2 regions of the Blastococcus sp. SYSU DS0617 genome follow, and region 2 is predicted to be linked to the other one. Evidence: riboswitches for the same ligand, from Rfam matches in the RefSeq annotation. Region 2 holds a riboswitch; the other holds the start of a gene.
The links. Region 2 has a riboswitch for S-adenosylmethionine ahead of thrC (threonine synthase). Riboswitches for the same ligand answer to the same signal wherever they lie in the genome.
Positions count from the first base shown of each region.

Region 1 (15,329 bases), on a different contig from region 2:
CCATCATCCCGGCCTCGCGCACCGGGCTGTCGATGGCCCGGCGAGCCGCGTTGCCGCGCCGGTTCGCCTCGATCTCGCCCACGCACCGCACGCCCGACGTCTCCACCTGGTGGGTCGCCGGGATCGGCGTGGCCTGGTACGTCGGCGTCGGGCTGGTCAGCGAGAACGCGCTGTTCGACTCGATCACCGGGCTCTCACTGCTCATCGCGCTCTACTACGCGCTGACCGGCCTGGCCTGCGCCGTCTACTTCCGGCGGCAGCTGCTCTCCAGCGTGCGCAACCTCCTGCTCCTGGGCGTCGGCCCGCTGACCGGGGCGGCGATGCTGGCCTGGCTGCTCGTGCTCTCGGTCCGGGACCTGGCGGACGCGGAGAACTCCTACACCGGGCAGGCCTGGCTCGGGGTGGGCCCGCCGCTGGTCATCGGCGTCGGCGTCATGTCCGCAGGGGTCCTGCTCATGCTCTGGTGGCGCCGGCGCGACGCCACCTTCTGGCGCGAGCGGCGCAGCGCCTACCCCGGCTGACCCGACGGCGGGTGCGGCGTCCCGCCGGCGGCGAGCAGCTCCACCGCGGCGGCGATCCGCTTCGCGCGGGTCTTCTCCGTGTTCGCCGTCTGCACCCGCCACAGGACGGCGTAGCGGTTCTGCCCGTCCAGCGCGTCGAACGCCGCCCGTGCGTCGGGTTCGGCGTCCAGCGCCGCGGCCAGGTCGTCGGGGACGGTGATGGTGGCCGGGCCGGCGTACGCCCGCTCCCACCGTCCGTCGGCCTTCGCCGCCTCGACCACGGCGAGCCCCGCCGGGCGCATCCGCCCCTCGGCGATCAGGCGCTCCACGGTCGCGACGTTCTTCGCCGACCAGACGCTCCTCGGCCGCCGGGGCGTGATCCGCTGCAGGTAGAAGGAGTCGTCCAGCCGGTTGGCGCGGCCGTCGATCCAGCCGAAGCAGAGCAGCACCTCGACCATCTGCTCCCAGTTCACCGAGGGCACGCCCGAGCCCTTCTTCGCGATCTTCACGTAGAGCCCGGGCGCGGTCTCGTGGTGGTCCTCCAGCCACGCCTCGAGAGCGGCCTGGTCGGGGAAGGGCAGCACCGGCAGGTCCGTGGGCAGCGTCACGGAGTCATCGTGCCCGCGGGTGCCGACCGTTTCGGCTTCCTCCCGCGCGGCTATCGGCGGGCGGACGGCCGCACCGCGCGGCACGGGGACGGGGGTGGCGGGTGACAGGCCGGGAACCGGGACCGTCGGCGCTGTGGCTCGTGCGGCACGGCGAGAGCATGGGCAACGTCGCCGACGCGCACGCCCAGCAGGCCGGGGCCGGCCGGCTCGACCTCGACATCCGGGACCCCGACGTGCCGCTGTCGGACACCGGCCGGTCGCAGGCGGAGGCGCTCGGCGCCTGGCTGGCTGCACTGCCGGAGGTCGAGCGCCCGACCGCGGTGCTCAGCTCGCCCTTCGACCGTGCGCTGACCACCGCCCGGCTGGCGACGGCGGACCTGGGGCTCCGGGTGCGCACCGACGAGCGGCTGCGCGAGCGCGACTTCGGCATGTTCGACCGGATGACCGGCGCCGGCATCCGCGAGCAGTTCCCGGACGAGGCCTCGCGCCGCGATCTCCTGGGCAAGTTCTACTACCGGCCGCCGGGCGGGGAGAGCTGGGCCGACGTCGCGCTGCGCATCCGCAGCCTGCTGGCCACCGAGGGCCTGCGGCACGACTGCGAGCGCCTGGTGATCGTCGCGCACCAGGCCGTGATCATGGTCTTCCGGTACGTGCTGGAGGGGCTCACCGAGCAGGAGCTGCTCGCCGTCGACCGCGAGGAGCAGGTCGCCAACGCGTCGCTCACCCGGTACCGGCGCGAGGACTCCGGCGACTTCCGCCTCGTCGCGTTCAACGAGGTGGACCACCTGGCCGCCGAGCACGAGCAGATCACCGAGGAGCCCGATGTCCCCCAGCAGGCCTGAGCCCACCACCGTCACCCCCGGAGTGCTGCGGGCGTGGCCGCTGCCCGAGCCCTCCGGCGGGAAGAACGCGCGCGGCTCGATCCTCGTGATCGGCGGCAGCACCGAGACCCTCGGCGCGGTGCTGCTGGCCGCCGAGGCGGCCATGCGGGCCGGTGCCGGCAAGCTGCAGGTGGCCACGGTCGCCTCCATGGCCCCGCACGTGGCCACCGCACTGCCCGAGGCGCTGGTCCGGGCCCTGCCGCAGACCCGCGGCGGCGCCATCGCCCCGGACGCGGCGGACGTCGTCCGCAACCTGGCCGAGGCGGCCGACGCCGTGCTGATCGGGCCCGGCATGGCCGACAAGGAGGCGACCCAGGCCTTCGGCGAGCGGCTGCTGCCACACCTGAGCGGGCCGCTGGCCCTGGACGCCCTCGGTCTGGCCGCGGTCACCGCCGAGGAGAGCTGCGTGCACCACCTGGACGGGCGGGTCGTGCTCACCCCCAATCCCACCGAGGCCGCCTACGCCCTGCACGTCGAGGAGCGCGAGATCGACGAGGATCCGGCGGGCGCCGCCGCGGACCTGGCCGGCCGGGCGAAGGCGGTGGTGGGGCTGGGCGGGGCCACCTCGTGGACCGCGGCGCCCGACGGGCGGCTGTGGCGGGACGACAGCGGCAACGCAGGGCTGGGCGTCTCCGGCTCCGGTGACGTGCGCGCCGGCATCACAGGTGGCCTGCTCGCGCGCGGGGCCGAGCCGGCCCAGGCCGCGCTGTGGGCCGCGTGGCTGCACGGGCGGGCCGGTGAGCGGCTTGCGTCGTCGATCGGTCCGATGGGCTTCCTCGCCCGGGAGCTGCCGGGCGAGGTGCCCGGCGCGCTGGCGGAGGTCGCCCCCTGAGCGGGCCCCGTCGCGCGTACGTTGAGCGCCCGTCGTCGGACGAGCAGTACGGAGGACCGAGTGCACGTGGACGTACCGGCCAAGGTGGAGGAGATCTACGCCGAGGTGCTGCGGCGGAACCCGGGTGAGGCCGAGTTCCACCAGGCGGTGCGCGAGGTGCTCGAGTCGCTGGCCGTCGTGCTCGGGCGGCACAGCGAGTACGCCGAGATGAAGACGATCGAGCGCATCTGCGAGCCCGAGCGGCAGATCATCTTCCGCGTCCCGTGGCAGGACGACCGGGGCGAGGTGCAGATCAACCGCGGGTTCCGGGTGGAGTTCAACTCCGCGCTCGGGCCCTACAAGGGCGGCCTGCGCTTCCACTCCTCGGTGAACCTCGGCATCGTCAAGTTCCTCGGCTTCGAGCAGATCTTCAAGAACGCGCTCACCGGGATGCCCATCGGCGGCGGCAAGGGCGGCTCGGACTTCGACCCCAAGGGCCGGTCGGACGCCGAGGTGATGCGGTTCTGCCAGTCGTTCATGACCGAGCTCTACCGGCACCTGGGCGAGTACACCGACGTCCCGGCCGGCGACATCGGCGTCGGCGCCCGCGAGATCGGCTACCTCTTCGGCCAGTACAAGCGCATCACCAACCGCTACGAGTCCGGGGTCATCACGGGCAAGGGGCTGGGCTGGGGCGGCGCGCTGGTGCGCACCGAGGCGACCGGCTACGGCGCCGCGTTCTTCGCCGACGCGATGATGCATGCCCGCGGGGAGTCCTTCGACGGCCGGCGGGTGGTCATCAGCGGGTCGGGGAACGTCGCGGTCTACGGCATCGAGAAGGTGCACCAGCTCGGCGGCACCGTCGTGGCCTGTTCGGACTCCAGCGGCTACGTCGTCGACGAGCAGGGCATCGACCTCGAGGTGCTCAAGCAGGTGAAGGAGGTCGAGCGGGCCCGGATCAGCGTCTACGCCGACCGGGTGGACGGCGCCTCCTTCGTCGCGGGCGGCAGCATCTGGGACGTCCCGTGCGAGGTGGCCGTCCCCAGTGCCACGCAGAACGAGCTCGACGGCGGGGCGGCGCGCACGCTGGTCGGCAACGGCTGCCGGTACGTCGTCGAGGGTGCCAACATGCCGGCCACTCCGGAAGCGGTCGACCTCTTCCGGGCCGCCGGCATCGGCTTCGCCCCCGGGAAGGCGGCCAACGCCGGCGGCGTGGCCACCTCGGCCCTGGAGATGCAGCAGAACGCCTCGCGGGACCGGTGGACCTTCGACCACAGCGAGGCCAAGCTCGAGGAGATCATGCGCGGCATCCATGCGCGCTGCCACGAGACGGCCGAGGAGTACGGCTCCCCGGGCGATCTGGTGCTCGGCGCCAACGTGGCCGGGTTCCTGCAGGTGGCCGAAGCGGTGCACGCGCACGGCTTGATCTGATGCCCGGCGCCCCGGCCGCGCCGTGCCGGGCCGGCTGTGCTGGGGTGCAGGGATGAGTGAGAACTTCATCGGCGCCCTGGACTTCGGCACTCCCGCGATCGACGACGAGGCGTTCGTCGCGCCCACGGCGGTCGTGGTGGGCGCGGTGACGATGGGCCCCCGGTCGAGCATCTGGTACGGCGCCGTGGCCCGCGCCGACGCCGAGGTCATCGAGATCGGCGCCGACTCCAACATCCAGGACGGCTGCACGCTGCACTCCGATCCCGGCTTCCCGCTGGTCGTGGGGGAGCGGGTGTCGGTGGGGCACCGGGTGGTGCTGCACGGCGCCCGCATCGACGACGACGTGCTCGTCGGCATGGGCAGCGTGGTCATGAACGGCGCGCACATCGGCTCGGGCTCGATCGTGGCCGCCGGCGCCGTCGTCACCCAGGGCAAGGTCTTCCCGCCGCGGTCGCTGATCGCCGGCGTCCCGGCCAAGGTGATGCGCGAGGCGACCGAGGACGACCAGCTGCACATCCAGTACAACGCGAAGGCCTACAGCGACCGGCTCGACGGCGCGCGACGGGTGCGCCGCATCGAGAGCTGATCAGCCGGCGAGTGCGGCGATCGCGCCGCGGATCTCGTCGATCCCTCGCGCCAGCGTCGCGTCGCCCACCGGGAGCTCGACCCGCACGGTGCCGGGGTCACCGGTGATCGCGGCCTGCGGCCAGGTCCACAGGCCGTCGTCGGCCAGCCGGCGGGCGGCCGCGGTGAACGGCTCGGGCGTGGTACGCAGCAGCAGGTGCAGCATCGGCGTCTGCGGCGGGTCCGGGACGACGGTGACCCCGGGCAGGTCCCGCACCGCGTCGGCCACCTCGCGGGCGCGCTGCAGGTAGGCCGGCATCAGCGGCAGCCGGCGCCGCAGGCAGGTCAGGGCCGATGCCGCCCCCGGCCACAGCCCGAAGAGGGTGCCACCCAGCCGCCGTCGCCATTCGCGGACCTCGGCCACGACGTCCTCCGGCCCGGCCAGGCAGCAGCCGGCCAGCGCGCCGATGCCCTTGTAGAAGCTCGCGTAGACGGTGTCGAAGGGCGCGGCGACCTCGGCGGGGGAGCGCCCGTAGCCGGCCGCGGCCTCCCAGAGCCGGGCGCCGTCCAGGTGGGCGGCCGCGCCCCGCTCCCGCGCCCAGCCCACCTGCGCGACGACGTCGTCCCACGGGGGCAGCTGCCCGCCGAGGTCGCGCTGCGGCAGCTCGACGAGCAGGGCCGCGGGCAGCTCGGCGACCGCGTCCAGGTCGGCGCGCAGCAGGAGCCGGTGCCGGTTCCCGACGGACCGCAGCACCAGCCCGTGCAGCCGCTCGAAGGCCTGCTCCTCGTGCGCGACCAGGTGGCTCTCCGGATGGCAGAGCACGGTCCGGCGGGCACGGCGATCGGCGTGCACCCGGAGCGCTGCCTGCTGCGCCATCACGCCGCTGGGCAGGTACACCGCGGCGGGCTTGCCGAGCAGCGCGGCGACCTCCGCCTCCAGCTCGGCGACGACGCCACCCTCGCCGTACCGGTCCGCTGCCGTGTCCGGCGGGACCGTGGCCAGCAGGGCCCCGGGGCGCCACTCGCCGTGGCCGGTGAGCGAGCGGTCGCAGGTGTCGCGCAGCGCGAGGAGGTCGTCGTCCACACCGGACAGTCTGCGGTCCTGCCCTTCGCTAGCGTCGGCGCGTGCCCGCCTTCGAGCTGCTGCCGGTCCACCACGTCCAGCTGGCCATCCCGCGTGGCGGTGAGGAGCACTGCCGGGCGTTCTGGCGCGACGTCCTCGGCATGCGGGAGCTGGACAAGCCGCCGGTCCTCGCGGCGCGGGGCGGCTGCTGGTTCCGGGGCGGCGGCCTCGAGGTGCACCTCGGCGTCGAGGATCCCTTCGTCCCGGCGCGCAAGGCGCATCCCGGGCTGCAGGTGAGGGGCCTGCGCGCCGTGGCCGAGGCGCTGGAGGGAGCCGGCCACCGGGTGACCTGGGACGACGACTTCCCCGGGCACGACCGCTTCTACGCGGCCGATCCGTTCGGCAACCGGCTGGAATTCCTGGAGCCGACCGGCGAGCGGTGACCGCCGGCCCGACGAACCATGCGAACTCGTGGCGATCGGCGGGTGATGACCACGGCTTCGCAGGGTTCGGCCCGGTCAGCGGGTGAGCAGCTCGCTGAGCAGCCCGCCGACCGCGTCGACCTCCACGAGGAAGCCGTCGTGCCCGTACGGCGAGGAGATCAGCCGTAGCGGCACGCCCAGGGCGTCGGCGACGCGCTGCTGCAGCGCCGGCGGGTAGAGCCGGTCGCTGTCGATGCCGGCGACGACGGTGCGCGCGGTCACCCGGGCCAGCGCCGCCTCCACCCCGCCGCGGCCGCGGCCGACGTCCCAGGAGTTCATCGCCTCGGTGAGGACGACGTAGCTGCCGGCGTCGAACCGGCCGGCCAGCTTGTCGGCGTGGTGGTCCAGGTAGCTGGCGACGGCGTAACGGCCGTCCTCCTGCACGCGCGAGGCGAAGCGCGCGTCGAGCTCCAGCGCGCTGCGGTAGGTCAGGTGAGCGATCCGGCGGGCGATCCCCAGCCCGTCGGACGGCGGGTCGGACCGGTCGTAGTCGCCGCCGCGCCACCGTGGATCGACGCGGATGGCCGCCTGCTGCGTGGTCTGGGTGCCGATCTGGTCGCCGGACGCGGCCGCCCCCGAGGCCAGGAAGAACAGCGACCCGACCCGCTGGGGCAGCGCCACGGCCCACTCCAGCGCCCGCATGCCGCCCATCGAGCCGCCCACCACGCAGGCCCAGCGGTCGATGCCCAGCGCGTCGGCCAGGGCGACCTCGACCCGCACCTGGTCGCCCACCGTCACCTCGGGGAAGCGGGATCCCCAGCGGGCGCCGTCCGGGGCGAGGGAGCCGGGCCCGGTCGTCCCCTGGCAGCCGCCGAGCACGTTGGCGCAGACGACGAACCACCGGTCGGTGTCCAGCGGGCGCCCGGGGCCGACCAGCCCCTCCCACCAGCCCGCCGTCGCGTGACCGGGCCCGGACCGACCGACGACGTGGCTGTCACCGGTCAGCGCGTGCTCGACGAGGACGGCGTTGCTGCGGTCGGGGGCGAGCGTGCCCCACGTCTCGTAGGCGACCCGCACGTCGGCGAGCTCGCCGCCCCGCTCGAGCGGGACGGCGGGCAGGTCGAGGAAGAGCCGGTCGCCGACCGGATCCCCCTCGACCCACCCGCCCATCGTCAGGCGGACTTCGCCGCGCGGAAACCGGCCTCGAGGTCGGCGAGGATGTCCTCGATCCCCTCCAGGCCGACGGCCAGGCGCACCAGACCGGGGGTGACACCGGTGGTCAGCTGCTCCTCGGGGGTCAGCTGCGAGTGGGTCGTCGACGCGGGGTGGATCACCAGCGAGCGCACGTCGCCGATGTTGGCCACGTGGCTGTGCAGCTCGAGCGCCTCGACGAACTTCTGGCCGGCCTCCTTGCCGCCGTGCAGCTCGAAGGTGAGGACGGCGCCGGCGCCCTTCGGGGCGTACTTCTGCTGCGCCGCGTGCCACTGGTTGGTGGGCAGGCCGGCGTAGTTGACCCGGTCGACGGCGTCGTGGGCCTCGAGGAACTCCGCCACCCGCTGGGCGTTGGCCACGTGCCGGTCCATGCGCAGCGACAGGGTCTCGATGCCCTGCACGACCAGGAAGGCGTTGAAGGGGGAGACGGCCGGGCCGAGGTCGCGCAGCAGCTGCACCCGGGCCTTGAGCGCGAAGGCCGGCGCACCGAGGTCGGCGTAGACGACGCCGTGGTAGGTCGGGTCCGGCGTCGTGAACATGGGGTGCTTGCCGCCGCGCCAGTCGAACGAGCCGCCGTCGACGATCAGGCCGGCGATCGCCGTGCCGTGGCCGCCCAGGTACTTGGTCGCCGAGTGCACGACGACGTCGGCGCCGAACTCGAAGGGTCGGATCAGGTACGGGGTGGCCACCGTGTTGTCCACGATGAGCGGGACGCCGTTGCGGTGCGCGACGCCGGCGACGGTCTCGATGTCGAGCACGTCGCCCTTCGGGTTGCCGATGGTCTCGGCGTAGAAGGCCCGGGTGTTCTCCTGCACCAGCGACTGCCAGTTCTCCGGGTCGTCGGGGTTCTCGACGAAGGAGACGGTGATGCCCATCTTGGGCAGCGAGTGGTGCAGCAGGTTGTAGGTGCCGCCGTAGAGGGACGCCGACGCCACGACGTGGTCGCCGGCCTCGGCGAGGTTGAGGATGGCCAGCGTCTCCGCGGCCTGCCCCGAGGCCACCGCGAGTGCCGCGACGCCGCCCTCCAGCGAGGCGACGCGCTGCTCGAGCGCGTCCTGCGTCGGGTTCATGATCCGGGTGTAGATGTTGCCCATCTCGGCCAGCGCGAACAGGTCCGCGGCGTGCTGGCTGTCGCGGAACTGGTAGCTGGTCGTCTGGTAGATCGGCAGGGCGCGGGCCCCGGTCGTCGGGTCGGGGCTGGTGCCGGCGTGGATCTGCCGGGTCTCGAAGCTCCAGTTCTGCGGGTCGCTCATGCGCCGTCTCCTTCCGCTCAGGAGATCCCGCGGCGCACGGGAGCCCCGTCCTTGCCCCGCGGCGGACGCCGCGACGGCCGGCTCTTCCCCTGGAGCACCTCAGACGGAGTAGGAGGTTGCCGGGCAGTCAGCCAGGTGCTTCGCACTGCCTCTCGTGAGCCGAGCCGATCTTAGGCGCCTCGGTTGTCCCACGTGAAACACGGGTCCCACCGGCCCGGCTGCAGCGGGATCCTCCGTCAGAGCACCTTGGAGAGGAAGGCGCGGGTGCGTTCGTGCTGCGGGTCGGTGAGCACCTGCCGCGGGTCGCCGGCCTCGACGACGGCGCCGTCGTCCATGAACACCAGGCTGTCGCCCACCTCGCGGGCGAAGCCCATCTCGTGGGTGACCACCACCATGGTCATCCCGTCCGCGGCCAGGCCCCGCATGACGTCGAGCACCTCGCCGACCAGCTCCGGGTCCAGGGCCGAGGTGGGCTCGTCGAACAGCATGAGCTGCGGCTCCATCGCCAGGGCGCGGGCGATCGCGACCCGCTGCTGCTGGCCGCCGGAGAGCTGGTTCGGGTAGGTGTGGATCCGGTCGCCCAGCCCGACCCGCTCCAGCAGGGCGGCGCCGCGCTCGCGGGCCTCCGCCCGCTTCACGCCCTTCACCTGGACCGGCGCCTCGACGACGTTCTCCAGCGCGGTCATGTGCGGGAAGAGGTTGAAGCGCTGGAAGACCATGCCGATCTCGCGGCGCTGGGCGGCCACCTCGGCGTCGCGCAGCTCGTGCAGCCGGCCGCCCTTCTCGCGGTAGCCGACCAGGTGGCCGTTCACCGACAGCCGTCCGGCGTCGATCCGCTCGAGGTGGTTGATGCAGCGCAGGAACGTGGACTTGCCCGAGCCCGACGGGCCGACGATGCACATGACCTCGCGGGGGGCGACCTCCAGGTCGATCCCCTTGAGCACCTCCACGTGGCCGAAGGACTTGTGCACGCCCTCGGCCTTCACCATCGGCGGGCCCGGCACGCTGCTCATCGGACGCTGCCGGCCTGGGCGGCCTCGCGGGCCGCCCGCTGCCGCCGCGTCTCGCGGGCGCCGAACCCGCGGCTGAACCGCTTCTCCAGGAAGTGCTGGCCGATCATGAGCATGCTGGCCAGGGCCAGGTACCAGAGGATCGAGGCGACGGCCATCGGGATGACCTGGAACGTGCGGCTGCCGATGGCGCGCAGCTGGAAGTTCAGCTCGTTGGACACCGGCACCGCGATCAGCAGCGAGGTGTCCTTGAGCATCGCGATCGTCTCGTTGCCCATCGGCGGGATGATGACGCGCATCGCCTGGGGCAGCACGATCCGGCGCATCGTCTTCCCGCGGCCCATCCCCAGCGCGGCGGCCGCCTCGGTCTGCCCGGGGTCGACCGACTGGATGCCGGCCCGCACGATCTCGGCCGCGTAGGCGGCCTCGGACAGCGCCAGCCCCAGCAGGCCGGCGACGAACCCGCGGAAGATGTCGTTGCCGTCCAGGCTCAGGAAGCGCCAGTCGCCCTCCCAGCCGAAGAAGCCCATCAGCTGCTGGTCGAAGGGGAAGCCCAGCTCGTAGGTCGAGTACAGCGCCCCGAGGCTGGCCGAGAAGAACAGCAGCACGATGCGCGGGATGGCGCGGAAGAACCAGATGTAGACCCACGCCGCGCCCGAGACGACCGGGTTGGCCGACAGCCGCATGATCGCCAGCACGATGCCGAGCAGGATGCCGATGGCCATGGCCAGCACCGTCATGATCAGCGTGGTCCGCGCGCCCCGGAGGACGGCGTCGCTGAACATGTTCTCGACCATGAAGTCCCACTGGAACACCGGGTTGGTGGCCAGCATGTGGACGAACATCGCGGCGAGCACGGCGATGACGGCGGTGGCGATCCAGCGGCCGGGATGACGGACCGGCACCGCCCGGATCTGCTCGGGCGGTGCCGGGGTCGTGCTCGTGTCGGGCATGGGGAGGTGCGGAGGCGTCAGTCGACGGTCGGGTTGACGGTCGGGTCGTCGATCGCGCCGGCCTCGACGCCCCACTTCTCGAGGATCTCCTCGTAGGTGCCGTCCTCGATCAGCGCGGTGAGCGCATCGGCCAGCACCTCCGCGAACTCCGTCTGCTCCGACGGGACGACGTAGCCGTAGGGCGCGGAGTCGTAGATGTCGCCGAGCAGCTCGAGCTGGTCGCCGGTCTGCTGGACCGCGTAGGCCATGACCGGGGAGTCGGCGAGGCCGGCGTCCACCCGGCCCGAGACCAGCGCGGCGGTGGCCTCGTCCTGGCCCTCGAACTGCTGGATGTCGATGGCCTCCTCGCCGGCGGCCTCGCACTCGGCCGAGCGGGCGGTGATGTCCTCGACCTGGACGGTGTCGGCCTGCACGGCGACCGACAGCCCGCAGGCGTTGTCGGGGTCGACGTCCTCCGGGTTGCCCGACTGCACGGCCCACTGGGTGCCCGCGGAGAAGTAGCTCACCATCGTCGCCTCGGCGAGGCGGTCGGGGTTGATCGTGAAGGAGGAGACGCCCACCTCGTACCGGCCCGAGCCGACGCCGGCGATGATCGAGCCGAAGTCCGCCGACTCGAACTCCGCATCGAACCCGAGCTTCTGCGCCACCAGCGCGAACAGGTCGATGTCGAAGCCGACGATCGTCTCGCCGTCGGCGGCGATGAACTCGCTCGGCGCGTAGCTGGTGTCGGTGCCGACGGTGATCTTCCCGTCCTCGCCGATCTCGTCAGGCACCCGGGCGGCCAGCTCCTCGTCGACCTCGACGGCGGGCAGGAGCTCCCCGGCGGCGTTCTCGGCGGAGGGCTCTGAGCTGTCGGGGTCGTCGCCGCAGCCGGTGAGGACCACTGCGACGGTGGAGGCGGCGGCGACGGCGGTCGCGGCGCGGCGGGTCAGGGAACGTGCAGACACGGGCGGGGTCTCCTTCGGGCGGGGCAGACACCAGATCTTGCCCTGCCGTTTCCCGCTACGTCGCGTGAGGGCGGTACCGCTTCGATCACGGAGTCGACGGCGACGTCGGTCCGGCGGTGTCCTCGTCCTCCGGCTCGCCGGTCGGTTCGGCCGGCTCCGACGTCTCCGTGGGGTCGTCCGGCTCGCCGGTCGGCTCTGCCGTGGAGGTGCCGGGCGAGCTCGTGGACGGGGTGGTCGTCGGGGTGCTGGTCGTCCCCGGCCCGGCGGTGGGGGACGGCTCCCCGGTGGGCTCGGGCTCCTCGGTGGGCTCCGTCGGCAGACCGGGCACCACGGGCGCCTCCACGTCGCTGCCTCCGTCGGCCGGCCTGCTGGCGGATCCTTGCTCGTCGGGCCGGACGTTGAGGTACAGCGTGAAGATCGCCAGGAACAGCACCGACAGGATCACCGTGGAGGTCCGTGCCCGGCCGAGGTGGTCGGGGACGGAACCCCAGTTCCACCACCGGGAGGTGGGCGGTGCCGCCGCGGTGCCGCTGGTCGGGGCCGTGCTGACGGTGGGCTCGTCGCCCTCGGCGCGGGGCCGGTCGTCCTGGGGGGTGGTCACGCGTCCTCCCTCTCCCGCTCGGGCCGGGACGTCGGCTCGTCATCGGAGACCGACGGCGTGCTGACCTTCATGCCCTGGTCGCGGAACGCGTCGACGACGCGGGCGCGCAGCTCGCGGCCGACGTCGAACTGCTTGCCCGGCAGGGTGCGCGCCACCATCCGGACGTTCACCTGCTCCAGGCCCAGGCTCTCCACACCCATCACGCTGGGCAGGTCGAGCAGCAGCGGGCGCAGCGCGGGGTCCCGGAACGCCTCCCGGCCGACCGTGCGCAGGACCTCGTTGACCCGGTTGACGTCCGTACCGGTGGGCACCGGCACGTCGACCACCGCCCGCGCCCAGTCCCGCGACAGGTTGATGACCTTGACGATCTGCCCGTTCGGCACGGTGACTACCTCGCCGTCGACGGAGCGCACGCGGGTGATGCGCAGCGTCACGTCCTCGACCGTGCCCTGGGCCGGCTCCATCCCGCCGACGACCTGGATGGAGACGACGTCCCCGAAGCCGTACTGCCGCTCGGTGATGATGAAGAACCCGGCCAGGACGTCGCCGACGATCCGCTGCGCACCGAAGCCGAGGCCCACGCCCAGCACGGTCGCCGGGGCCACCAGGCCGGTGATCGGCACGCCGAGCCGGTCGAGCACGAAGAACACCGCGATCGAGTAGATGAGGACGACCGCGGCCCAGGTGAGCACCTGGGTGAGGGAGTGCCGGTGCTTGGCCGCCTCGGAGCGCACGAGCGCGTCGCCCTCGGTGTAGCGGGCGTCGATGCGGTCGGTGATCCGGCTGCCGGCCCACGACACGAGCCGGGCGAGCAGCAGTGAGCCCAGGATGATCAGGACCACCTCGAGCCCACGCCCGGACAGCCAGTCCAGGACGTCTCTCAGCGCGTCGCCCACGAAGGGTTCCTCCTCGTCGATCTCGTCGTCGCCCAGCCTGGCGTGCGCGGTGGTGGGCTGCTCATCGGGGTTCCACGAACAGTGACTGGGTGGAGCGGCCGATCGCCCCGTCGGCGTCGAAGAGGACGGCGGAGCACTGCGCGGCCCCCGAGTCGCCCAGCACCGTGGTCGCGTCCATGCCCAGCCACTCCCCGCGCGGTGGGCGGTGCAGCGACACGCTCAGGTCGACGTTGGCGAAGGTTGCGGTGCTCCAGTCGAGGATCGCGGAGATGCCGCTGGCCGCGTCGGTCATGACGAGCAGGTGCTGCAGCGGGGTGATCGGCTCGCCCTCCACCAGCGTGCACTGCGGGCGGGTCCAGGCGGCGGCCGGCCCCGGGGAGTTGAAGCTGCCGCCGGCGAACCGCCACTCCAGCGCCTTGTGGTAGGCGACGTCGGAGCGGAAGAAGGCTGCCTCGTCCCGCCGGCTCTCCGGGACGCCGGCGGGCGCGGGGTGCGCAGCGGCCGGCGCCGCGCCCTCGGCGGCCTCCGGGAGGTCCTCGGTGCGGGTGCGCATCCGCCAGGCCGAGAGCCGCATGAGCGGGCGCCCGTCCCCGGCGTCCAGGACGGCCTCGACGAGCTCGACGCGGCGGCCGGGCCGCAGGACGGTGGTGCTGATCCGTACCGGCCCGACCGGCACCGGGCCGAGGATGTCGTAGTTCAGCCGCACCGTCTGCCCGCCCGGGATGCCGCTGGCGCGTTCCGCCTCGCGGGCCAGCAGCGCCGCCGGTGGGCCCGCGTGCTGGAGCGCGGGATCCCACGGCCCGATGGTCAGGGCGGTGGCCCTGAACCCGTCGTCGGTGGGGGCGTGCAGGGCGCCGGGCAGCTCCATGCCCCCAGTCTCCCGTGCGGGTACGACGCCGCCGGGGACCACCCGGTCGGGCGAGCGCGGGGCGCGCGCGGGGCGGTCGGTTTGCGCGCGCCCGCGCTTGTGCGGACCGTGGAGCACGGCGCTCCGTTCACCGCCGGGCGGAGCCGCCGTCGAACCGAACGGAGGGGCGCCGTACCGGCGCTGGACACCTGTGACCCTGAACCCGACCACGACACCGCCCGCGCAGGAGTCGACCGACCCCGCGGGCAGCACCGGACCTGCCGCTGCCGACGCCGTCCACCCGGCGCTGGCCCAGCCGCCCCGGTCCGCCGTCGACCGCGGTGGCCGCCTGGACACCACCGTGTTCGGCATCGCCGCCGTCGTGTCCCTGGCGTTCGTCGCCTGGGGCTTCCTCTCCCCGTCCGGCCTGGGCAGCGCCAGCGGGAACGCCCTGACCTGGATCGTGAGCAACCTCGGCTGGCTGTTCGTGCTCCTCGCCTCGTCCTTCGTCGTCTTCGTCCTCTGGCTGGCGGGCAGCCGGTACGGGCGGATCCCGCTGGGCCGTGACGACGAGCAGCCGGAGTTCCGGACGGTCTCCTGGATCGCCATGATGTTCAGCGCCGGCATGGGCATCGGGCTGATGTTCTTCGGCGTCAGCGAGCCGCTGACCCACTACGTGTCACCGCCCCCGCGCACGGTCGACGCCGAGACGCCCGAGGCGATCTCGACGGCGATGGCCACCACGCTGTTCCACTGGAGCCTGCACCCGTGGGCCATCTACGCCGTCGTCGGCCTGGCCATCGCCTACGGCACGTTCCGCCGGGGCCGCCCGCAGCTGATCAGCGCCGCGTTCGCGCCGCTGTTCGGCCGCCGCAGGACCGAGGGCCCGGCGGGCAAGTTCATCGACGTCCTGGCCATCTTCGCCACGCTGTTCGGCTCGGCGGCCTCGCTCGGGCTCGGTGCGCTGCAGATCGGCAGCGGCGTGGAGATCCTCGGCTGGCTCGGCGACGCCGGCAACGGCCTGCTGGTGGCGATCATCGCGGTGCTCACCGCCGCGTTCGTCGCCTCGGCGGTCTCCGGGGTGGCCAAGGGCATCCAGTGGCTGTCCAACATCAACATGGTGCTGGCCGGCGTGCTCGCGCTGTTCGTCTTCGTCGTCGGCCCGACGGTCCTCATCCTCAACCTCGTCCCGGGGGCCATCGGCGCCTACTTCTCCGACCTGGCCGAGATGGCCGGGCGGACCGAGGCCAGCGGGGGCGACCCGATGGCCGAGTGGCTGCGCGGCTGGACGGTCTTCTACTGGGCCTGGTGGATCAGCTGGACGCCGTTC
Region 1 is NZ_JBJHAO010000003.1:338,823-354,151, forward strand. Features, by position in the region: gene ACI793_RS06200 (APC family permease) at 1-521, shown strand, start outside; gene ACI793_RS06205 (YdeI/OmpD-associated family protein) at 509-1,108, opposite strand; gene ACI793_RS06210 (histidine phosphatase family protein) at 1,210-1,950, shown strand; gene ACI793_RS06215 (NAD(P)H-hydrate dehydratase) at 1,931-2,821, shown strand; gene gdhA (NADP-specific glutamate dehydrogenase) at 2,882-4,231, shown strand; gene ACI793_RS06225 (gamma carbonic anhydrase family protein) at 4,284-4,817, shown strand; gene ACI793_RS06230 (threonine aldolase family protein) at 4,818-5,879, opposite strand; gene ACI793_RS06235 (VOC family protein) at 5,921-6,301, shown strand; gene metX (homoserine O-acetyltransferase MetX) at 6,377-7,450, opposite strand; gene ACI793_RS06245 (bifunctional o-acetylhomoserine/o-acetylserine sulfhydrylase) at 7,453-8,745, opposite strand; SAM riboswitch class IV at 8,788-8,905, opposite strand; gene ACI793_RS06250 (amino acid ABC transporter ATP-binding protein) at 8,982-9,758, opposite strand; gene ACI793_RS06255 (amino acid ABC transporter permease) at 9,755-10,708, opposite strand; gene ACI793_RS06260 (ABC transporter substrate-binding protein) at 10,726-11,655, opposite strand; gene ACI793_RS06265 (hypothetical protein) at 11,741-12,256, opposite strand; gene ACI793_RS06270 (mechanosensitive ion channel family protein) at 12,253-13,152, opposite strand; gene ACI793_RS06275 (thioesterase family protein) at 13,214-14,020, opposite strand; gene ACI793_RS06280 (BCCT family transporter) at 14,211-15,329, shown strand, end outside.
Region 1: it holds a riboswitch for S-adenosylmethionine, as region 2 does, so the genes downstream of both, ACI793_RS06245 (bifunctional o-acetylhomoserine/o-acetylserine sulfhydrylase) here and thrC (threonine synthase) in region 2, are expected to answer to the same signal.

Region 2 (15,329 bases):
GCCGGCGCCCGGCCAGCGAGGTAGCCGTCATGGCGCCGCCGATGAGGATGCCGGCGATCGGGATCACCGACTCGCCCCGGAAGGGGACCGTCCCGCTGGCCAGCACGAGCAGGACGACGGGAACGGCGCCGCCCGCGATGGGCAGGGCGGTGGACAGCAGCCGGTCCCGTGCGCCCGGGGAGCGCAGTGGCCGGCCGGTCACCCGCCCGGCGGCGGTGACCGACGCGATCCCGGTCATGAGGACGACGAACGCCGCGGACAGCGGCAGCGACTCGACCACCGCGAGCAGCACGGCGGAGACCGCGGCCAGCTGGACCGTCGCGCGGGCGGCGGCGACGAGGATCGGCCGGTGCTCGCCCAGGCCGGAGAGCCGGCCGGCCGTCGCCGCGAGCGCGGTGAGGACGAGCAGGACGATGCCCAGCCGGAGATCCGGGTCGACGACGGAGGAGCCCACGGACGTGGATACTGCCGGGTACCGCGGGCGGCCAGACGGCCGCCCGTCGACGTCGCGCAACCAGCAGGAGGACGCCCGTGCCCGGTCTCTCCGGACGGCCCGCACTGGTTCTCGCTGCACCGTTCGCGGTCGTGCTGGCCGTCGCCGGCGGGCTCGCCCTGGACGGCTCGGCGGTCTTCGGCCTGGGGGTCCTCACCGGCCTGGTGGGTGCCGCCTGGGCAGGGGCGGTGTGGGAGGGGTCACGGGACCGCGAGGTGGCCCTGGTCGCCGGGGCGCTGGCGGCGGCACGGACCGCCGGCGGCCTGCTCGTCGTCTGCGGTGCCGCGGTGCTCGTCGGGACCGCGGTGACCCTGCTCATCGGTGCGTTGCTGACCGGAGCCGCGCTGCTGCTCCGCCGGCCCGACCCGGCCCGCGCCGCACCGGCCGGAGCGCTGCTCCCGGACGAGCCGGAGAGCCCGGTCGTCCTCTCCCCGCTGCACCCCGCGGCTCCGACGTTCCGCATCGGTTCGGTCGGCAGCGCGCGGGCGGTCCTCCCGTCGGTCCGCAGCCTCAGCACCCGGTCGCTGGGGGAGGAGTGGCTGCGCACGACGGCAGTGCTGGACGCCTCGCCGGAGCCGAGCACCCGTGAAGCGGTCGCAGCCCGCAGGCAGTCGGTGCTCGACGAGCTGGAGCGGCGCGATCCGGCGGGGTTCGCGCGCTGGCTGGCACACGGCACGGATGGCAGCAGCAACCCGGCGGACTTCGTGCGCGAGGAGCCCCGGGCCGGCGACGGCGTCGGCTGAGGACTGCCGCACGGGAAACGGGTCGAGCGGCTCGCCCCGGGCTGGCAGCCTGACCGGCGTGACGCCCGAGCCCGTGGTCCTCCGGCCCGCCCGGCCCGCCGACGGCGCGGCGGTCGCCGAGGTGTGGTTGCGCTCCTTCGACGCGGCGCTGCCGACCGTGCGCCGCGCGCACCGGGACGACGAGGTGCGCCGGTGGGTGCGGGAGGAGCTCGTCCTCCGGGAGGACACCTGGGTGGCCGAGGCCGGGGGCGCGGTGGTCGGGGTCCTGGCGCTGTCCGCCGGGTGGATCGACCAGCTCTACCTCGATCCGGACGCCCGCGGGCGGGGGATCGGCGACCGGTTCGTCGCACTGGCGCAGCGGCGGTCTCCGTCCGGCTTGCAGCTGTGGACGTTCCAGGTGAACGGTCCGGCGCAGCGCTTCTACGAGCGGCACGCGTTCACCGCCGTCGAGCGCACCGACGGTTCCGGCAACCAGGAGCGCGAGCCCGACGTCCGCTACCGGTGGCCGTGACGGTCAGAGCCCGCGCACGCCGCGCACCACGAGAGAGAGGGCGAGCGCGGACATGACGACGGCGATGGCGCCGTCGAGGACCCGCCAGGCGGCGGGCCGGGCGAAGACCGGCCGCAGCAGGCGGGCCCCGTAGCCCAGGGCGGTGAACCAGCCCACGCTGCCGAGGGCCGCGCCGGCGGCGAACTGCCACCGGTGCTCGCCGTACGCGGCGGCCATGGAGCCCAGCAGGACGACCGTGTCCAGGTAGACGTGCGGGTTGAGCCAGGTCAGCGCGAGACACGTGGTTACCGCGGTCGCGAGGCCGGCGGCTCCGCCGCCGGCCTCGGTGACCAGCACCCCGGGCCGCAGGGCGCGCCGGGCGGCCAGGAGCCCGTAGCCGAGGAGGAAGGCCGCGCCGGCGAAGCACACCACCGGGATCAGCAGCGGCAGTCGCGAGACGACGGCGCCGGCGCCGAGGACGCCCGCGCCGATCAGGGCCACGTCGGACAGTGCGCACACCGCGACCACCGCGGCCACGTGCTCGAGGCGCAGACCCTGCCGGAGCACGAAGGCGTTCTGTGCGCCGATGGCCACGATCAGGCCGAGGCCCAGCGCGAAGCCCGACGCGAGGGCGACGAGGGCCGGGGTCGTGGACACGGGGCCGACGGTAGGAAGCGGTCGACGTCCGGTCCAGCTCAAGATTCTGTCGAGGCATTAGCGTCGCTTCATGGACCTGGATCTGGCACAGCTGCGGGCGCTGGACGCGACCGTGCGCGGAGGCACGCTGGAGGCCGCCGCCCGGACGCTGCACGTCACCCCGTCCGCGGTCAGTCAGCGGTTGCGAGCGCTGGAGGTGGCGACCGGGCGCATCCTGCTGGTCCGGAGCAAGCCGGTGCAGGTGACGGAGTCCGGCCGGGCGGTGCTGCGCCTGGCCCGGCAGATCGACCTGCTGACCGCCGACGTCGCCCGGGAGCTGGGCGGCGACGAGGCCGAGCGGATGCCGACCCTGCCGATCGCGGTGAACGCCGATTCCATGGCCACCTGGGTGCTGCCCGCCCTGGCCCCGCTGGCCGGCGAGGTGTGCGTGGACCTGCACCGCGAGGACCAGGAGCACACGAGCACCCTGCTGCGCGCCGGCACGGTCATGGCGGCGGTCACCGCCGAGGCCGATCCCGTGCCGGGCTGCACCTCCACTCCGCTGGGGGTCATGCGCTACCGGCCCATGGCGTCCCCCGGCTTCGTGCGGCGCTGGTTCCCCGACGGACCGACCGCCGAGGCGCTCGCCCGGGCCCCGCTGGTGGTGTTCGACCGCAGGGACGACCTCCAGCACCGCTACCTGCAGGCGCAGGCGGGGGGCGCCGCCCCTCCGGCGCACTACGTCCCCGCCTCGGCGGACTTCGTCGGCGCCGTCGCACTCGGCTTCGGCTGGGGCATGGTCCCGGATCTCCAGCAGCGGGATGCCGGCGTGGATCTCGTGGCGTTCGATCCGTCGGCCGCCGTGGACGTCGCCCTGCACTGGCAGCAGTGGCGGCTGCGCTCGACCACCCTGGACCGGGTGCGCGACGCCGTGCTGGCGGCCGCCCACCGGGAACTGCGCCGGGCCGGGTAGTCCCTATCCTGGGCCCGCACCTGGTTCTGGTGTCCGCCGACGTGGCGCAATTGGTAGCGCACCCGACTTGTAATCGGGCGGTTAGGGGTTCAAGTCCCCTCGTCGGCTCTGGAGAGGCCCGTTCAGGAGGACGCCGCTGCGGCTCATCGCGGCACTCGTCCCGAGAGGTCCAGGGTGCCTACGACGGATCCGTCGGCGGCGTATCCGGTCAGCACGCCGCCGGAGTCGGCCGGGAACCACCCGTGCAGCCATCCGCGGGCGAGCACGGTCGGATGGATGGACCCGTCGGCCAGGCGTAGTTCGCCACGCACGGCGGCACCGGCAGTGACGACGTAGACGACGTACGGGTCGTCTCCGGTGATGCCCGACTCCGTCCCGAAATCGCTCGGGAAGCCACCCGGACCGCACACGCCGCCGTTCTCGTCGAAATCGGCCGGCGTGGGTCCAGCAGCGCTCTCCGCCGTCTCGAACACCGGTGCGGTGCACCAGGTGTAGCCGCTGGCGGGATCCTCGTCCCAGGTCACCACCGTGAAGACCCGTCCGTCGGGTCCGGGAGCGGTCCCGGCGCGCTCGACCGTGTGAGCCGCGATGTCCGGCCGGGTGGACATACTGAGCAGGTCGAGGAGCCGGTCGGGCAGGAGATCGTTCGCGGCTGCGGTGCCGATGCCACCGGCGAGCAGTGCTCCGGCCAGGACCCCGGACACGATCTTGCGGCGGTGGCGCCCGGGTGTCCGCGCTGAGGCGGAGGCCGAGGCGGTGATGCGGTTGAGTTGTGCCGCCGACCAGTCCTCGTCCAGCGCAGGAGTGGGCCGGAGCCCCGTGAGTCGGGCGAGCGGGTCGGTCTTCTCGTTCACGACGCACTCCTCGGAGACGCAGTCCGGATGTGGACGGATGCCGGCTCGGGGTCGGCGGTGGCTTCACGCAGTCGACGTCGGGCGCGGTGCAGCCGGACGGCGAAGGTCGGGGCCGAGCAGCCGGCCACCCGCGCGGCGTGCGTGGTGCTCAACCCGTCCCACGCGACCAGCAGCAGCGCTTCCCGCTCGGTGGCGGTGAGCGTGGCCAGTGCGGCCAGCATCGCCTGGCGCTCGACGGCGGGGATCTCCGCTGCCGGCCCGTGCTCGGTCAGTTCGGTCAGCCGTTGCAACTCACCGTGGAGCAGGGCCTGCCGGTACCCGGAGCGGCGGTGGTTGGCGAGCGTGTTGCGGGCGACGACGAGCAGCCAGGGCAGTGGCTGGCCCGGGACGTCGGCCAGTCGTCGCCAGGCCACGAGGAAGGTCTCCGACACGACCTCGTGCGCGGTGTCCGGGTCGGTGTGCCGCAGCGCGTAGGCCAGCACGCGAGGGGCGTGCTCCGTCCAGAGCGCCGTGAACCGGGCGGTCTCGGGCTCCGGCGCCGGAACGCCACGCGTCGCTCTCACGCCTCGTAATGTCCGGCACCCCGCCTCTTCTTACGTGACCGGGCACATCGGCTCAGTCGAAGCTGCCCGCGCCGTCCCGGCGGTAGCGCGAGCGGCGCTCCACCCGCCGCCGCTCGGCGCGTTCGGCGCGCAGCCGGGCGGCGGTCCCTGGGGGGAAGCCGGCCTTGACCACCCGGTGCTCGATCGTCTCGGTCATGTAGGCCATCGAGATCAGCAGCCCCAGTACGAGTCCGCCGACGGCCGCGGACACCCGGTAGGCCAGGGGCACCGGCGGGACCACCAGGCAGAGCACCACGACGGGGGACACCTGCACCACCGCACGTGCCAGGTGGCGGGCCACCCACGCGGGCCCGGTCGTGTCGGCCAGCACCCACGGGGACAGCCGCCGGGGGAGTCCGCCGCCGAGGGCGTACCAGAGCCACTGCACCGGGTTGGGCCGCTCACGCACGCCTCCGAAGGTAGGCCGACTCCGGGCGTACGGTGACGCCCCGTGGACGAGCGTCGCCTGGGGGTCGTCTGCGGGCTGGCCGCCTACTCCATGTGGGGCCTCTTCCCCCTGTACTTCCCGCTCCTGGAGCCGGCCGGCGGCGTGGAGATCGTCGCCCACCGGGTGATCTGGTCGCTGCTCTTCGTCGCCCTGCTCCTGACCGCGGTCCGCCGCTGGGGTCACGTCCGCGCTGCCGTGGCCGACCGGCGCACCGTGCTGGTGCTCGCGGGCGCGGCGCTGCTCATCGCCGCCAACTGGCTGATCTTCGTCTACGGCGTGAACTCGGGGCACGTCGTCGAGACCTCGCTCGGCTACTTCATCAACCCGCTGGTCAGCGTCCTGCTCGGGGTGGTCGTCTTCGGCGAGCGGCTGCGCCGGCTGCAGTGGGCGGCGGTGGCCATCGCCGCCGTCGCGGTCGCCGTCCTCACCGTGGACTACGGCCGGCCGCCGTGGATCGCGCTCGGACTGGCGGCCAGCTTCGGGCTCTACGGGCTGATGAAGAAGCTGGTGCGGGTGGAGGCCGCCCCGGGCCTGCTCGTCGAGACGGCGCTGGTGACGGTGCCGGCGATCGCGCTCCTGACCGTCCTGCACGCGGACGGCGCGGGGACGTTCGGCAACGCCGGGGCCGGACATGCGCTGCTGCTGGTGAGTTCGGGGATCGCCACCGCCGTCCCGTTGCTGCTGTTCGCCGCGGCCGCCCGGCGGATCCCGCTGTCGACCGTCGGGCTGCTGCAGTACCTCACCCCGCTCATGCAGCTCTCCGTCGGCGTCTTCGTCTACGGGGAGCCGATGCCCCCTGCCCGGCTGGCCGGCTTCGCCATCGTCTGGGTCGCGCTCGCCGTCTTCACGGCGGACACCCTGCGACACGCCCGTGCCGGGACACGCCGGTCGATTCCGGAGGTCCTGCCGGCCGGCCTGTGACGTGCGCCGCCGTCCGGAGCGGTCCTGCGGGTCGCCTCGTCATGTCGCCCGGAACTGTCGGAGACCCCGTCTACGGTTCCTCCCGAGTCGGCCCCACCACGGCTCGGCAGGAGATGGAGCGAGCATGAGCACCGACCTCGTCCCGGCGGTCGAGGCGTCCGGCAGCGACGCCTCCGCGGAAGCGATCGCGGCGGCATCCGCGCAGGTCGCAGCGCCCGGGCTCGCTCCGCGGGAGCGGGCGATGCTCGCCTTCGAGCGGCAGTGGTGGCGGGCGGCGGGCGCCAAGGAGACCGCCATCCGGAACCGTTTCGAGCTCAGCCCGACCCGCTACTACCAGGTGCTCAACGCCCTGGTCGACCGACCGGAGGCGCTGGCGGCCGATCCGCTGCTCGTCCGGCGGCTGCGACGGGTCCGCGCGGCGCGGCAACGGACGCGTCCGTCCCGAGGTCCTGGGCAATGAGAGTTACAAGCATTAGATTTCGTGACCGTGGGCAGGCACGCGGGATCAGGCAGTGACGGAACGAGTTCTCCCGTGGTCGGTGGCCGCCGTCGGACGGACGCTCCGGATGCGCTGTGGCGCGGAGTCCCCGACGCCGGGCTGAGCGACCACCCGACCGCGCCGGGCCGGGACCGCGCCCGGATCGAGGCCGCGCCGTCGCGCCGCCCGACCGCCGCTGCCGTGGCGAACCGGCCGGCCGACTCGACGCCGCCGTCCCGCTCACGCCTGCCGCTGCCGCCCGTGCCTGCCTCCGGTCGCCCTGCGTCCGCCGTCCGCCCGGAGCGCGGCGGCGCGCTCGCCGAGAGCCTCCGCGCCGCCGAGGCCGCCGCCGCCCGTCGTAAGCGCATCTGGGCCGACGACGGCGCCGAGCTGCTGGGCACCGGGCCGACCGGCATCCGCACCGACGCCCCCGCGCCCCGCGTGCCGCGCCAGGCCGCCGGCGCCTCCGACTCCCGCTACGGCGACTGGACCAAGCCCTCGCGCAACCCCGACCTGCCGTCGGAGGAGGAGATGCGCGCGGCCCTGGCCCCCTCCACCACCGCGATCCCCGAGCGCTCGGTGCCCCGCCGCGAGGAGGACCTGCCGGACATCGAGGACCTGGTCGACGAGGTCCCGGCGCCGCGTGCCGACCGCGCGTCCTCCCGGCCCCCCGTCGGCGGCCGCGCCGCCCTGCGCGCCGAGCGGACGGCCGCGGAGGCGGCCCGCCGGAAGGCCGCGAAGGACAGTGGCATCGACCTCCTCGACGAGGAGCCCCGCCGGGCCCCGCGTCGCGTGGCCAAGGGCCTGGTCGCCATGGGGGTCGTCGCCCTCGGCGTGCTGGGCGTCTACCAGGTGACCTCCCCGAAGACCGACGAGGCCGCGGCCACCACGCGGAACGCCCCGGCGACGGCCCCGGCGACCGCCCCGTTCGTCCCCCCGCCGCTCCCGGAGCTGAAGACCGAGACCGAGCCGGTCGAGCCGGTGGCGAGCACCCCGGTCCGGGCGCCCGTCGTCGTGCTCAACGCCACCAACGTCACCGGTCTCGCCGCGAGGATCGCGGGAACCGTGACCAGCGGCGGCTGGGAGTCGCCGGGGGTCGGCGCCTACGAGGGCGACGACGTGCCCGCCACGACCGTCTTCTACACCGAGGGCGACGAGACCCAGCGCCAGGCGGCCGTCCAGCTGGTGGACCAGTTCCCCGAGCTGCAGGGCCCCGCGCCGCGCTTCTTCGAGCTGCCGGCCGAGATCACCGCCCCGAGCCTGGTCATCGTCGCAGCCGGCGACTGGCAGCCCTGATCCACCGCCGCTGACGGACGGCGCGCGGAACACCCGCCGTTCGCCGTCCGTTGGCCGATTCGTGCGTCGCTCCCGCGGGCTCGTACGTCCGCGCTCCGGCGCCTGGCGTGCGCTCGCCGTCCTCCTGCCCCTGCTCGTCGCCGGCGTGCTCTCCGGTGCGGCTCCGGCCGCGGCCGCCGACGACGTCGGCACCGAGGACGTGCGCATCTCCGCCGGCTCCGGTGCCGACGCCGTGGAGCTCGACTCGACGCTGTACCTGCCGGCCGCCGAGGAGCGGCCGGCGCCCGCCGTGGTCCTGGCGCACGGCTTCGGTGGCAGCAAGGAGTCGGTGGCGGACGACGCCCGTGTACTCGCCGAGCGCGGCTACGTCGTCCTCACCTTCTCGGCCCGCGGGTTCGGCGGCAGCACCGGCCAGATCGGGCTCAACGACCCGCGGTACGAGGTCGCCGACCTCTCCGCGCTGATCGACGTCCTGGCCGAGCGCGACGACGTCGTCCAGGACGCCGACGGCGATCCGCGCGTCGGCGTCGCCGGGGCCTCCTACGGCGGTGCGCTGGCCCTGCTCGGTGCGGCCTACGACGAGCGCATCGACGCCATCGCCCCGCAGATCACCTGGCACTCGCTGACCAGTGCGTTCTTCCCGGACCACACCGGCGACCTGGAGACGGGCACCCCCGCGGCGGTTCCACCGACCTCGGACGGCGGCGTCTTCAAGTCCCTGTGGGCGGGGCTCTTCTTCGGGATCGGCTCCGCTCCGGCCGATCTGCTCGCCGCCTTCGGCGACGACGGGGCTCCGGACGGCGGCGTGCCCGTGGCGCTGCCCGACGAGCTGCTCGCACAGGCGGCCGAGAACCCGGAGGCCGCCGAGCGACTGCTGACCTGCGGGCGGTTCACGGCCGACGTGTGCGCCGCGTACCAGACGGCGGCGTCGACGGGCGAGCTGACGCCCGAGGTGGCGGCGATCCTCGATCGCAGCAGCCCCGCGGCCGTCCTGGACCGCATCGACGCGCCGACCCTGCTGGTCCAGGGCACCCAGGACTCGCTGTTCGGTCTCGGCCAGGCCGACGCCAATGCCCGGGGCATCGCCGCCGACGGGACGCCGGTGAAGGTGGTCTGGTACGCTGGCGGGCACGACGCCCCCGCGTCCGGCCGGCAGGTGGACGAGCTGCGGGAGGAGGTCGCCGGCTGGTTCGACTGGTACCTCCGCGGGGAGGGTGAGGAACCGGGCACCGGCTTCGAGTTCCCGGCTCCCACCGGCCTGGGTGCGACGCTGGGCCGTGTCCAGGGCGGCGGCCGGACGGTCGTGGCGCCGGTCTACCCCGGCCTCGACGGAGCCGAGCCGGCCGACCGCCGCGCGGTGCCGGTAGAGGGCCCCGTGCAGCCGGTGGTCACCCCGGCCGGGGGCACGCCCGCCGCGCTCACCACCGTTCCCGGGCTGGGCTCGCTCGCGGTTGCGCTCGGTGGTGCGGCCGTGGAGATCCCCGGCCAGTTCGCCGCCTTCGACAGCGAGCCCCTGGACGCGCCGGTGGAGGTCGTCGGTGCCAGCACGGTGGATCTCGCGCTGTCCTCGGCCAGCGGCTCGGCGACGCTGTTCGCCAAGCTCTACGACGTCGCAGCCGACGGGACGATGACGCTGCCCGGGGGGCTCGTGGCGCCGCTGGAGGTCACCGGCCTCTCCACCGACCCGACCGACCCGACCCGGGTGGGCCTCACGCTCCCGGCGGTCGTGCACCGGTTCGAGACCGGTCACACCATGCGCCTGGTGGTCTCCTCCACCGACCAGGCGTACGCGCTCCCCGCCGAGGCGGCCGTCTACTCGGTCGGTCTCGCCGCGGCGGAGGCGACCGACGGTGCAGCCGCCGGGCCCACGCAGCTCATGGCGCCCGTGGTCGACGGCCGGAGCGAGGCCGCAGCAGGTTCCTCGCGCTGGTGGCTGCTGCTCGCCGGGGTCGTGGCCCTGGGCCTGCTCGGCTGGCTGGCCTCCCTCTGGTGGGCCCGCCGCCGCCGGCAGGTCGGCGTCGTCGAGCCCGACGGCGAGGACGTGCCGCTGCGCTTCGAGGGCGTGACCAAGGCCTACAAGGACGGCTTCGTCGCCGTCCGCGACCTGTCGTTCGAGGTCCGCCGCGGGCAGGTGCTCGGCCTGCTGGGGCCCAACGGGGCCGGCAAGACGACGTCGCTGCGCATGCTCATGGGCCTGATCCGGCCCACCGAAGGGCGGATCAGCGTCTTCGGGCACGCCGCCCGCCCGGGTGCGCCCGTGCTGTCCCGCCTGGGGTCGTTCGTCGAGGGGACCGGACTGCTGCCGCACCTGTCCGGCCGGCAGAACCTGCGGCTGTACTGGGCGGCGACCGGCCGCCCGGCGGAGGACGCGCACCTGGAGGAGGCGATCGAGGTCGCCGGCCTCGGTGCGGCGCTGGACCGGCCGGTCCGGCGCTACAGCCAGGGCATGCGGCAGCGGGTCGCGATCGCCCAGGCGATGCTCGGACTGCCCGATCTCCTGGTGCTCGACGAGCCGACCAACGGGCTGGACCCGCCGCAGATCCACGCCATGCGCGAGGTGCTGCGGTCCTACGCCGCGACCGGCCGCACGGTGATCGTGTCCAGCCACCTGCTCAGCGAGATCGAGCAGACCTGCAGCCACGTCGTCGTCATGGCCAAGGGGCAGAAGATCGCGCAGGGCACGGTCGAGGAGATCGTCGGAGCGGGGGGTGCGGTGCTCGTCGGGGTGGCGGAGGCCGACACCGACCGGGCCATCGCGGTCCTGGAGGAACTGCCGGGCGTGACCGCCGGGCGCACCGACGACGGTCTGGTCGCCGAGCTCGGCGGCGTGCCCCGCGACGTGGCGCTGCGCGCGCTGGTGGAGGCGGGCATCGACGTGGACCAGTTCACGCCGCGCCGTCGGCTCGAGGACGCCTTCCTGGCGCTGGTGGGGGAGTCATGACCGGTATCCGGACCACCGGCGCGGCCGCCGGCTACCGGCCGTCGCGCACGCTGCGGCTGGCCGTGGAGCTGCGGCGGCAGTTCGCCCGCCGCCGCACCCTGGGGGTGCTCGCGCTGATGGTGGCGCTCCCGCTGCTGCTCATCGCCGCGCTGCAGCTGGGCGCGAGCGAGGACGCCGGCGAGAACAACCGGATCAACCTGGTCGACGTCGCCACCGCCAGCGGCCTGAACTTCACCCTGTTCGTGCTCTTCGCCACGACGGGCTTCTTCCTGGTGGTCGTGTACGCGCTGTTCTTCGGTGACACCGTGGCCAGCGAGGCCCAGTGGGGCGCCCTGAGGTACACCCTCGCCACCCCGGTGCCGCGCATGCGGCTGCTCCGGCAGAAGTGGCTGGCCGCGCTCGTGCTCTCGGTGGGCGCGCTGCTGACGCTGACCGCCGTCTCGGTGCTGGCCGGCTCGATCGCGTTCGGGTTCGGGCCCATCGAGACCCCGGTGGGCGTGACGCTGTCCCAGGGGGAGGGCTTCCTGCGGCTGGCCGGGATGCTCGGCTACCTCGCCGTCCACCTGCTGGTCGTGGGCACGCTGGCCTTCTGGTTCTCGACGGCGACCGATGCGCCGCTGGCCGCCGTCGGCGGCGCGGTGTTCACCATGTTCGTCTTCGCGATCCTCGACCAGGTGGAGCAGCTCGGGTCGCTGCGTGACTGGTTCCCGACCGCGGGGGAGTTCGCCTGGACCGATCTGCTGCAAACGCCGGTGCAGGACGGCGACCTGTTCCGCGGCGTCATCCAGTCGCTGGTCTACGCCGCCGTCTTCACCGCGCTGGGCTTCCGGCACTTCGCCCGCCGCGACATCACGAGCTGAGCGCCGCGCGGACCGCCTGTGCCCAGCCCTCGCCCATTGCGGCATCCGTGACGGTCGCGTTGGGGACGGCGGCGATCCGGTCGGCCATCCCGTCGACGCCGGCCCCGTTCGCGGTGATCCACAACCGGCCGACCGCGGGGGCCATGTCCAGGTCGCTCACGCTGTCGCCGATCGCCACCGCATCGGCGGGGTCGATCCCGCGGCGCTCCAGATCCCAGGCGATCGCTGCTCCCTTGGAGATCCCGCGCGGCATGAGGTGGTAGACCCGCGGCGGCAGCGGGTCGTCGTCGAGACCGAAACGGGACGACGCCGGGATGGCGCCGTTGTCCTTGAGCGTCAGCCAGCCCACCCCCTGCTCGGCCAGCCACGAGTCGACGGCGACGGGGTCCACCCGGCCGCGCAGCAAAGCGTCGGTCTCGTGCGTGCTGTGCCAGGGTGCGTGCCACTCCAGCCGGCCCGGATGGGCGGCGACGAGCTGCTCGACGACGCCGAGCGAGGCCATGACCTCCATCGGGGTCCGGTCGGCGTGCTCGGCGGGCAGCTCGCCGGTGAGCCGGTGCGTGCCCCGGCCGCCGCCCCAGCTGATGGTGGCGCCCAGCTCGGCGATCGCGCCGTCGGCGGCGAAGATCCGCGCGGCCTCCACGACCTGCTCGAACGTGCGGCCGCTGACCAGCACCAAGGGCACCCCGGCGCGGTGCAGCTCCAGCAACGCCGTCGCCGGGTCGGCCGTCAGATCGCGTGCGGAGGTGTGCCAGAAGGACCCGCGTGGTCCCACCATCGTGCCGTCGAGGTCGGTGTAGACGATCCGCGCTGCCACGCGCACATCCTCACCGCTGCTCCGGCCGCCGCACGCGGTGGGTAGAGTTGCCGGCGTTCACTCATCCAGAGGGGCAGAGGGACACGGCCCGATGAAGCCCCGGCAACCGCCGCTCATGCGACCCCGCACCCCGGTGCGGCCAGCGTCTGCGGGGAGGTGCCAATTCCGTCCCGCGCGGCTCGACGGCCCGACGCGGGGAAGATGAGGAGGTAGTCGTCGCATGACTCTGACCGCTCCCGGTTCGGCCCAGGCAGACTCCAGCGCCGGCGGCCCCGTGCCGCCGTGTCCCGCCCGCGGGCTCATCTGCCGCAACTGCGGCGCCACCTTCGGTCTCGTCGCCGAGCACGCGTGCGCCGAGTGCTTCGGCCCGCTCGAGGTCGACTACGACCCCGAGCTCATGCGCGCGGTCACCCGCGAGCAGATCGAGGCCGGCCCGCAGAACATCTGGCGCTACGTCGCCCTGCTGCCGGTGGGCCAGGACCCGGCCTCCCGCGTCTCGCTCGACCCCGGCATGACGCCGCTGGTGCGCGCCGACCGCCTCGCCGAGGAACTGGGCATGACCGGTGGCCTGTGGGTCAAGGACGACTCCGCCAACCCGACCCACTCGTTCAAGGACCGCGTGGTCAGCCTCGCCGCCACGGCGGCCAAGGGCCTCGGCTACACGAAGATCGCGGCGGCCTCGACGGGCAACCTGGCCAACTCCGTGGCCGCACACGCCGCCCGCATGGGGCTGCCGTCGTTCGTGTTCGTCCCCTCCGACCTGGAGCCCGGGAAGATCGTCCAGTCGGCGGTCTACGGGCAGACGCTGGTCGCCGTCGACGGCTCCTACGACGACGTCAACCGGCTGACCAGCGAGCTCGCCGAGACCGACGAGTTCGAGGACACCGCCTTCGTCAACCAGAACGTGCGGCCCTACTACGCCGAGGGCTCCAAGACGATGGGCTACGAGCTCGCCGAGCAGCTCGGCTGGCGCATCCCGGCCCAGGTCGTCATCCCCATGGCCTCGGGCTCGCTGCTGACGAAGGTGGACAAGGCGTTCCGCGAGCTCACCGCCGCGGGCATCGTCGAGGCCACCGAGTGGACGATCTTCGGGGCGCAGTCGGCCGGCTGCGACCCGATCGCGACGGCCTTCGACAACGGCTGGGACGTCGTCAAGCCGGTGAAGCCCACCGGCATCGCGAAGTCGCTGAACATCGGCAATCCCGCCGACGGCCCGTACGCGCTCGACGCGATCCGCCGCACCGGTGGCGCGGTCGGCCGGGTCGGGGACGACGAGATCGTGCAGGGCATCCGCGACCTCGCCCGCACCACCGGCGTGTTCGCCGAGACCGCGGGCGGCGTGACCGTCGCCGTCCTCCGCCAGCTCGTGGGGAACGGGCGGCTGGACCCGGCCAAGGAGACCGTCGTCCTCAACACCGGGGAGGGCCTGAAGACCCTCGACCCGCTGGTGCCGGTCGTGGGCCCGACGCACCACGTCGAGCCGTCCCTGAAGTCCGCCCGGTCCGCGGGCCTCATCGGCTGACCGGCCGCGTCACCGGATCGGGGGATCCGGCAACGCGCCGTGGCTGATGTCTGTGTAACCCACGTCACTCTGTTGTAGGTTCTCGCGCGGTTCTCTCCTCCTTGTTCGTGATCGCGGGCGGAAGAGCGAGACCTCGCCCCACCACCCGCGGTGGGGCGACCGCACGCAGAACGTGGGAGCACACGTGGCACAGGGCACCGTGAAGTGGTTCAACGCCGAGAAGGGCTTCGGCTTCATCGCCGTGGACGGCGGCCAGGACGTCTTCGTCCACTACTCGGCCATCCAGATGGACGGGTACAAGTCCCTCGACGAGGGCCAGCGCGTCGAGTTCGAGGTCGTCCAGGGCGCCAAGGGCCCCCAGGCCGACGCGGTGCGCAGCGCCTGACGGGACGTCCGACCGAGGCCCGGTTCCCCGCGAGGGGGCCGGGCCTCCGTCGTTCCGGGACAGCCTCGAACGCCCTCAGGGACCCCCGTTCTTGCACTCGCAGGGGTCGAGTGCCAAACTCGTTTCTGGCACTCGGGGCTCCCGAGTGCCAATCAGGTCGGAACGGTGAGGCACCGGATGGTGGGCCGACGGAGCGCCCATGTCATCGGTGTCGTCCGTCGCGGGCACCCACCCGGCCGTGCAGCGATCCATGCTCGGAGGACATCACCACATGGCCAAGATGATCGCGTTCAACGAAGAGGCGCGCCGCGGCCTCGAGCGAGGGATGAACACCCTCGCCGACGCCGTCAAGGTGACCCTCGGCCCCCGTGGCCGGAACGTCGTTCTTGAGAAGAAGTGGGGCGCGCCCACCATCACCAACGATGGTGTGAGCATCGCCAAGGAGATCGAGCTCGAGGACCCGTGGGAGAAGATCGGGGCCGAGCTCGTCAAGGAGGTCGCCAAGAAGACCGACGACGTCGCGGGTGACGGCACCACCACCGCCACCGTGCTGGCCCAGGCGCTCGTGCGCGAGGGTCTGCGCAACGTCGCCGCCGGCGCCAACCCGATGGCCCTGAAGAAGGGCATCGAGGCCGCCGTCGCGTCGGTCAGCGACTACCTCCTCTCGACGGCCAAGGACGTCGAGACCAAGGAGCAGATCGCCGCCACCGCGTCGATCTCCGCCGCTGACCCCGCCATCGGCGAGCTCATCGCCGAGGCGATGGACAAGGTCGGCAAGGAAGGCGTCATCACCGTCGAGGAGAGCAACACCTTCGGCCTCGAGCTCGAGCTCACCGAGGGCATGCGCTTCGACAAGGGCTACATCTCGCC
Region 2 is NZ_JBJHAO010000001.1:400,853-416,181, forward strand. Features, by position in the region: gene ACI793_RS01940 (ABC transporter permease) at 1-454, opposite strand, end outside; gene ACI793_RS01945 (hypothetical protein) at 532-1,236, shown strand; gene ACI793_RS01950 (N-acetyltransferase family protein) at 1,295-1,747, shown strand; gene ACI793_RS01955 (LysE/ArgO family amino acid transporter) at 1,751-2,383, opposite strand; gene ACI793_RS01960 (LysR family transcriptional regulator ArgP) at 2,454-3,335, shown strand; tRNA gene ACI793_RS01965 (tRNA-Thr) at 3,371-3,443, shown strand; gene ACI793_RS01970 (hypothetical protein) at 3,479-4,189, opposite strand; gene ACI793_RS01975 (RNA polymerase sigma factor) at 4,186-4,752, opposite strand; gene ACI793_RS01980 (DUF5313 family protein) at 4,805-5,200, opposite strand; gene rarD (EamA family transporter RarD) at 5,243-6,160, shown strand; gene ACI793_RS01990 (DUF3263 domain-containing protein) at 6,285-6,620, shown strand; gene ACI793_RS01995 (LytR C-terminal domain-containing protein) at 6,900-7,934, shown strand; gene ACI793_RS02000 (alpha/beta fold hydrolase) at 7,996-10,875, shown strand; gene ACI793_RS02005 (ABC transporter permease) at 10,872-11,735, shown strand; gene ACI793_RS02010 (HAD family hydrolase) at 11,725-12,552, opposite strand; SAM riboswitch class I at 12,611-12,760, shown strand; gene thrC (threonine synthase) at 12,773-14,074, shown strand; gene ACI793_RS02020 (cold-shock protein) at 14,259-14,459, shown strand; gene groL (chaperonin GroEL) at 14,731-15,329, shown strand, end outside.